2 regions of the Rhodococcus sp. MPR-R1B genome follow, and region 1 is predicted to be linked to the other one. Evidence: riboswitches for the same ligand, from Rfam matches in the RefSeq annotation. Region 1 holds a riboswitch; the other holds the start of a gene.
The links. Region 1 has a riboswitch for cyclic di-AMP ahead of AC1Q61_RS04040 (transglycosylase family protein). Riboswitches for the same ligand answer to the same signal wherever they lie in the genome.

Region 1 (4,184 bases):
GTCCAGGTGACGACAACGCGCCGCGGGCCACCAGCCCGAGAGCGGCGGCCTCGTCCAGAGTCCGCTCGATCGCGAACGTCCGCAGGCGCCCGCTCCATCGCGGGCGTCGCCACGCCAGCAGCCGACTTACCTCGACGGCCGACGCGGTCTGGCCGCTGTCGAGTTCGGAGAGCAGCCCCAGAATGGCCTGACGATCTCGCGGAGCCGCCGGAGCGCGGCCCTCCTCGGACAACGCCGCGATCGGCTTGTCGGTGGAATCGCGCAGCCCGATCATCCACGGGACTCGAGGTACGTCGACCCAGGCGGACGCCAGGACCTCCCACCGTCGCGCTGTGGATGCGTTCAGCCAGCCGTCGACCGCAAGCGTGGGCGTCCAGTATTCGTCCGCGTTGTCCGAGACCGGCGCCGGATCTGGTGTTCCACTGGCGATGAGTCCGGCTGCCGAGAGCAACTCGACAAGTAGGCTCACGCGCGCTTCGTCGAGATCGGCCGTCTTGGCCACGCGTCGTAGTTCTCGAACGCCGAGCCCACCGGCTCGCAGTGCGGGGGCCGGCGCTGCGCCCAGAACAGCGATCACGTTCTCGCATTGGCGTACCAACTCGAGCGCCTCGCCGGCTGCTGCGGCGTTCACGTCCGCCGGCTTGAGTTTGTCGCCCCCGATGACAGGTGCGGTCAGCGTCGTCGGATCGAAAACCGGCTCGCCGCGGATGACCTGACGAACCGTCGCCGGAAGCTCGACGGTCTGCTCGTCGAGCCACCGCAGCAGGCCGGCCGCCAGCAGTCGTTGAACCGGGCGCTCAGGCGGCGTTCCGGGGGCAGCGTCGCGGGTGCGACCGATCGGGCTGGAGTTGGCGAGTGTCTCGAGGAGATCCCGCTCGCGGGTGTCCAGAGCGTTGAGCGCAGCCGAGATCTCGGTCTCGGTCATCGCCTCGGCAGGTTCGAGGGCGCGCCCCACACGCCACGGAATCATCCCGATGACTGCCGGGACGACGCTGATGGGATCGACACCCCAGATGAGGGCGGACGCGCGCATCTTCGACAGAGACTTGTCGACGGCCTTCTTGGTGACCTTGCCCTTGCCGGTCAGGGCGCGTTCGGCGATCGCACTGTTGAGCTCCGCCCGCGTCATCGGAGTTTCCTCGGCGCCGGCCAGTGCCAACAATTCGAGAAGACCGAAATCGAGGGTGTCGAGTTCGTCCGCGGCTCGGCTGACCGACGCGCGTTGCTGTGCCCGACCGCTGAGAACCACCATCGTGCTCGGCGGCGGTACGGCCAGATCGGGGCGCAGACGCAGCAACTCCGTCAACTCGGCGTCACTGCGCGCCGAGAGCCAATCGGTCAGACTTTCGGCTGCGGAACTGCCCGCCGGGGTGCCACGTGTTTCGGTCATCAGGTATCAGATTAGAGACCTGGTCTGTACGGCGTAACGGCGTCCTGTCAAAATGACTTCGTGGCCAACAATTCGAAGCAACACTATGTAGATCCAGGATGGCCGGAAACTGCAGACGGAGATCACGCAGTGACCGAATTGTCATCGACCCGCGCAGGTGGACTTTCACCCTTCGGCGAGGACACCACCTTTCCGGTTCCGGTGGAGTCACTTCCTTACGTACACCCGCACACCGTCATCAACCGATAACAACTCGACACGAAGAAGGCCCGCACCGAATCGGTGCGGGCCTTCTTGATGTTCGAGCGTCCGAGCGGACAGTCTTGCCGGTGTTACTTGAGGAACGACTTCGCGGTGTCGGCGACTGCGAGGATCTGCGGGTCGACCGGGATGCCGTTGGCCTCGGCGAATGCGATTGCCTGATCGATGGCGTCGGCGACCGGGTGTGCAACGGTCTGTGCGACCTGCTGCGCCGGAGCCGGAGCCGCCTGAGGAGCCGTCGTGGCCGGAGCGGAACGCTCGGTGGCGCCGCTGCTCAGCCCGAGGCTGGAGGAGCAGGACGGCCATGCGCCCCAACCCTGGTTTGCGAGAACACGCTCGGCAACAACGATCTGCTGCTCGCGAGTGGCCTGGTTTGCGGTGGCTGCGTACTGTCCGCCGCCGTGTGCGTTCCACGTGCTGGGGGAGAACTGCAGTCCGCCCTGGTAACCGTTGCCTGTGTTGATGGCCCAGTTTCCGCCGGCCTCACACTGGGCGAGACGATCCCAGTCGGAGTCGGGGGCAGCGTTTGCGGTTCCGGTGGCTGCAATTCCTGCTACGCCCATGATGGCGCCGGTGACGGCGACCTTGGCGACAGTGCGGCCGGTGGTGGTGGGCTTGCGATGGCGTCCGCTCATGATGGTCGAAATCCTCTCCACACGCGCCTGCGAGGTCAGCTGTCGGGTTCGGGCTGAGAGGTCGCCCGGCCTCGCCTTTCCTGGCTGGAAAGGGTCTGGCTTCACCCCAAGATTCGGTCTTGCGATCGAACCGGTGTCCACTGGAGAACTTTTCTGTTCTCACAGAGGACTTTGGGTCCCCCGTCCTCGTCCCTGGAATGCTCTGTCGGAAGTCCGGTACCCGCGGGACAAGGCTTGGCGCGGCGGGCCGGAGGTGGCCGAGTTTCCCGGCCGAAAACGACGGTAACGGCTCGAGTCGCTCGTGTCACCATTTGATAACGCGGCGTGGCGAAAGACGTACAACGCGTCACACAAAGCGCAGGAGACTCTTCCCAGGTAGGTGGGGGTGCCCGAGTGAATGTCCGGTTGTGTCCGTTCCGTTATTCATCCGTAATGTGAGCAAGGTCACACGTTATGCGGAAATAGAATTTCGGGCGATTGAGAGGTGCGTCGATCCGGACCCAAGGTTGTGGCCCGTGTCTCAACATCGACTATGAAACTTAGGTTAGGTTTGCCTGACTTGCCTCGCTTGGGCAGGTTTCGCAGAGTCTTCCAAAGAAGTAGGGCACCCCTCATGAAACTGCAATACCGTCGGCGTGCGGTCACCGCGTCACTCGCCGTCGCCGCTGCTGCTGTCGGCCTGGCCGTCACTGCTCCCGCTGCACACGCCTCACCCGAGGATCCGACACACGGTGTTGTCGGAAGCTATTCCGCAACCCAGCCCGGCGACATCGTCGTCGACTCGGCAACCCACCGCGGATACATCACGCAGTACGGCGGACCGACCAGCTCGTTGTCCGTCGTCGACACGAACACCGGCAAGTCCGTCGGCACCATCGACGGCGTCGTCGGTTACCCGTCGGCACTTGCCGTCGACTCAGGCCTCGGACGCGCATACGTGTCCTCCTCCTACGGCGGCGCGATCTCGATTGTCGACACGAAGACCGGGAAGGTCGAAAAGACGGTCACGCTGAGCGAGAAGAACCCCGACGGCTCGCGTCCGCAGATCAACGATGTCGTCGTCGATCCCACAACACACCGCGCGTACTTCTCGGACTACAAGTCCGGCAACATCCGAGTCGTCGACCCCAACGCCGCCGACGCCGTGTCGAGCATTCTGGTCCACAAGTCGGCAACGCCGACCAAGCTCGCCTTCGACAGTGTCCGCGGCTTCCTCTACATCGCGGACACCAACTTCTTCGACGAGAATTACGGCCGCACGCTGTGGCAGGCGGACGTACGCAAGGGCGGAGCACTCAAGTCGATCGTGCGTGCCGACAACCTCTACCCGGTCGACGTCGATGTCGACACGAACACCGGCAACATCTACATGACCGACACCCGGGCAACCAACCTGTGGGCGATCACCCCGGCCGGCGCGGTTCTGTCGAAGACCACGCTGTCTCCGACCGCGATTCCCAACGGCGTGGTCGTCGACGCTGCGGCAGGCATTGCATATGTCGCGGACGTCATAAACGGACACCTGTGGTCGGTCGATCTGACGACCCGCGCCACCACCGCTCTGACCGATACCAAGGTTCCGGTACTGGAGAAGGTCAAAAACCTCGCGCTCGACACCTCGACCGGCGCCATCGCGTCGACGACCAACGGGGGCAAGGTGACAGTCGTTGCTGCGTACCCGCTACCCGCGACCGTCGAATTGCCTGCCGCTCAGGTCGGTAAGGCGTATTCGCAGAAGCTCACTGCCGCCGATGCGCGCGCAACCTTTGCACTCACCAGTGGCACTCTGCCCGGCGGACTGTCCCTCGCACAGGACGGCACCATCTCGGGTACCCCCACCGCCGTCGGCAGCGTCACCGTCGAGGTCACTGCGAAGAGCGTGCTTTCGCGTGCTTCGA
Region 2 (4,184 bases), on a different contig from region 1:
CCGCCGTCTCCGGTGGGGCGGGCGAGAACGAGTTGTTCGATCGCCGCGACTGCAGCGAGTCGCTGAGTGCGCCGCACTGCGGTGGCGACTGCGACCGTTCGGTCACGCAGACGCGCAGCATTCTCGAACAACGCGTGTGCGGACAGCTCGTCGATCCGGGCCTGCATCTGTTGGAGGGGAGCGTCGTTGGTTCCTCGGAAGAATCCACGCACGGCCTCAGGGGCGGCCGCGTAGTCCTCTGCGTTGATTTCCGGGGTCCAGGAGGCTGGACACGCCCCCAGTTCGCGAGCGGGGCAGTCAGGGCCGTGAACGGCGCCGCGTCCGAGACGCTTGGTACACGTGCGCAGACGACTGAACTCTGCGACGGTGTCGGCGACGTCGACTGCGTCGGCGCGAGAGGTGAACGGGCCGATCGAATCGGCCGTGGGCGTGCGAACCACGGACAGTCTCGGAAACGCCTCGTCGGTGAGGGTGATCCACCAACCTCGCTTGGGAAACTTGGAGCGACGGTTGTACGGCGGCGCATGCGCGCTCAGCAGTCGTAGTTCACGCACCCCGGCCTCGAGAGCGTGCGCGCACTCGACATGGTCCACACGGGTGGCCAGCGCGACCATTTCCTTCATCCGGCCGCGGGTCTCCGAACCGGTGAAGTAGTTGCGGACGCGGCGTCGAAGGTCGGTAGCAGTTCCTATGTAGAGGGCTTCGTCGGAAGGACCGCGGAAAAGGTAGACACCGGGGCTTCGCGGCAGGTTTGCGGCGAAGGACCGTTTGGCCCGTTGATGCGAGGAAATGTTGGGCAGGTAGTCGACTAGTTCGCTGTAACTGTGGACACCCTGGTTTCCGACCCTGTCGATCAGTCCGTGGAGGACGTCGACGGTCGCACGCGCGTCGTCGAGAGCCCGGTGCGTCGGCTGGGTGGTCACTTGGAAGAGATGGGCGAGTGCGGAGAGCTTCACCGAAGGTGCTTCGTCGCGTGTGAGTACGCGCCGGGCGAGTTTGACGGTGCACAGGACACGGAACGCAGGCCACGGGCGCGCGCTGCGTGACGCCGCTGCTTTGAGGAAACCGATGTCGAACGGCGCGTTGTGTGCCACCAGCACCGCGCCCTCGGCGAACTCGAGAAAAGCAGGCAGGACACGTTCGATGGGAGGTGCACCGATCAGCATGGCTGTGGTGATTCCGGTCAGTTCGACTATGTACGGCGGAATCGACCGGCCGGGGTCGACGAGTGTTGCCATTTCGCCCAGTACCTCGCCGCCGCGGATCTTGACGGCGCCGATCTCGGTGATGGAGTCCTGGTCGGCGCTGCCCCCTGTGGTCTCGAGGTCGACGACGACAAATGTTGTCTCGCTCAGCGGTGTGTCCAGTTCGTCGAAGCTCAGTTGCCGCCCGACGTCGAACTTCTCCCCGTCGGAGAACGGGGGCGGAGACGGAAATTCTCGGGCCGAGGCGGGACTCACACCGCAGACAGTAGAAGTACCCCCCGACACGAATTCGAGAGTGCAGACACGGAATCCGACCCGCACGGACTTCCGTTGCGAAAATCGGTCGATGAACGCCCGACAAAAGTAGGAGAGACGAGGATCACACTTGCGGTGGGAACTCGCGAATGTGGACGCGCGCCTACTTGTGAGTAGGGCGAGTCGAGGGGGTCTTCGGTGCGTCTGTCGACGGCTGAAACCGCGTCCGTGACCGGAACAAGTTCTAGTTTCAAGTAATCATCGTTGAACTGCATGGAAGATCGGATTGTCGGGTTTGGTGAGCCTTGGCAGTGGGTAGCGGGCGCGGGTTTGACGGCCTGGAGTGGGTCGCCGAACCGACCTGTTGTTATCTCCCCGTGACCCGCCGGGCGTATCGCGGGCGCGGCACCGCGATTTCCGGCGAATCGGGCGCGATTGTCACGAAGCGGTCGACATCGTCGCGATCATTTCGTAACCTTCCTGAGACCTAACGAAGTCTTGCCGGACCAGACAGGACCGGCATCGTCAGGAACCGCCTAATCGGGATCTCCGCGAGGAACCCGAACCGGGAACCCAAGTTTCCACTGGGGTGAATCCCGCCTGGGGTGCAGCACGCAGGATCGCTGCAGACCACGCGGGTAGGGCTGATCTTCCCAGCCCGAACCCGTCAGCTAACTCGGTCGGCGGATGAATGGAAGAAATGGAGCACCCCTTAAGTGGCGTCACAGAGTTTCAAGCGTTCAGCGCAGTTGGCAGTAGCCGGCGCGCTCGCAGTCGGAGCATTCGCTGCAACCGCTGCACCTGCCTCGGCAGACCCCATCACCATCCCCGGCGTCGGCACGTTCGAGGTTCCGGGCGTTTCTATTCCTCAGTTGCCGGTCATTCCGGGCATCACCGACATCGCACCGGCTGCACCGGCCGCTCCCATCTCCAGTGTTGGTGAGCAGGCAGTTCGCGCCGCAGAGAGCAAGCTGGGCTCCCCGTACGTGTACGGCGCAGCCGGCCCGGACGCATTCGACTGCTCCGGTCTCGTTCAGTGGGCATACAAGCAGGCCGGTCTCAACCTGCCTCGCACGAGCTACGACCAGGCTGCAGCCGGCGTTGCCGTCGCACAGTCCGATCTTCAGGTCGGCGACGTGATCTCCTTCTACGGCGGATCGCATTCGGGCATCTACGCCGGTAACGGCAATGTCATCCACGCGTCGACCGCTGGTCAGCCCGTGAAGCTCGCTCCGGTGTCCTCGATGCCGTACGACGGCGCTCGCCGTTACTGATTTCTGAACACGCTCGACGGCTGTCTCCGGTAGGCAGTCGGAACGATCCGCCGCTGTGATGCGGCGGAGCTCGGGGGAGCTCCGGATCTTCGAATGTGGGCCTCGAATCTTCGATTCGGGGCCCACATTTTCGTTTCGCGACAATTCGCCCGGTACTTCACCCCGACACGCCTACCGGCGAGTAGACACAAACGTATGCCGTTCCGTAACCTTATCGAGACATTGCGCGGCCGAGACAGGTACTGTGGATAGTTGACAGCCAGCTAACAGATCGTCGACCGGCCCCGGTCGGCGTCGCTTCACCGAGACGGAGAGTTGCATTCCGTGGTTTCATCGAAAAACAACAGTCGAGTACGGGCCGCATTGACAGTGGGAGTGCTGGCGTTCGGACTCGTTGCAGGGCCTTCGATGCAGGCCGGTGCCGACCCCGTCATCACCAACCCCACCGAGGCGCTCGACAAGCTCGGTGAACTCTCCCGGGTTTCCGAGCAGACCAACGAAGCGCTGCACAACGCGCAGATCGACCTCGACGCGAAGCTGGCAGTCGCGAATGATGCGGACGTGCGATCGGCAGCCGATCAGGGTCTTCTCGACGCGGCTTCGGCGCGCGTCGCCGAGTTCGCTCCGGCGGTAAACCGTATTGCCACAGCGAATTACCAGGGTGCGCGAACCAATCGCCTCTTTGCGTTGATGGTGAGCGACTCGCCGCAGCAGTTGCTCGACCAGATGTCTGCGCTCGACGTGATTTCCAACGACGCGGCAGTACAGGTCTCTCAGTTCAACCAAGCCACTGCCGATGCGCGTGCCGCCTCGGAAGCATCGAAGCGATCGGCCGAAGAAGCGCGAACCGCCGCCGATCAAGCCCGCGCACTCAGTGACGATTTGCAGCGCAAGCAGAGTGAACTGCAGACGCAGATCGCCGACGTGACCAAAGCCTTCCAGAATCTCACCGACGACGAACGTAACCAACTGAGCGGTACGCCTTTCCCGCCGGATGTCGATCTCAGCAAAATTCTGGCTAACTTGACCCCTGGCTCGGGTGCTGCTGCTCTGCAGGCAGGCCTCACGCGGATCGGTGACCCGTACGTCTGGGGCGCGACCGGCCCGAACGAGTTCGACTGCTCAGGTCTGGTGGTGTGGGCCTACAAGCAGATCGGAAAGACTCTGCCGCGATCGAGCCAAGCGCAGGCGCAGGGCGGTGTACCGGTGTCGAGGGACCAACTACAGCCCGGCGACGTCGTGACGTTCTACAGCGACAACTCGCATGTCGGCATCTACGCCGGCGACGGAAACATTCTGCATGCGTCGACGTTCGGCGTACCGGTGAAGGTCCAGTCGATGGCAGGCATGGAGTTCTCCACTGCGCGTCGTTACTGACGGCTTGCTGCGCCTGAGTGGCGTGTGGCCAGCCGCCGTGAAGCGTCGAGTCGAGTTCTCCTACACTCGGCAC

Region 2: another riboswitch for cyclic di-AMP. It lies ahead of AC1Q61_RS14625 (C40 family peptidase); the one in region 1 lies ahead of AC1Q61_RS04040 (transglycosylase family protein).

What each region holds. Positions count from the first base shown of each region.
Region 1 covers NZ_JBXAFO010000002.1:281,736-285,919, forward strand. The annotation lists gene AC1Q61_RS04030 (helicase-associated domain-containing protein) at 1-1,390, opposite strand, end outside; gene AC1Q61_RS04035 (hypothetical protein) at 1,451-1,639, shown strand; gene AC1Q61_RS04040 (transglycosylase family protein) at 1,723-2,286, opposite strand; cyclic di-AMP (ydaO/yuaA leader) riboswitch at 2,295-2,504, opposite strand; gene AC1Q61_RS04045 (YncE family protein) at 2,900-4,184, shown strand, end outside.
Region 2 covers NZ_JBXAFO010000009.1:35,254-39,437, forward strand. The annotation lists gene AC1Q61_RS14620 (DEDD exonuclease domain-containing protein) at 1-1,460, opposite strand, end outside; cyclic di-AMP (ydaO/yuaA leader) riboswitch at 1,984-2,162, shown strand; gene AC1Q61_RS14625 (C40 family peptidase) at 2,177-2,734, shown strand; gene AC1Q61_RS14630 (C40 family peptidase) at 3,059-4,111, shown strand.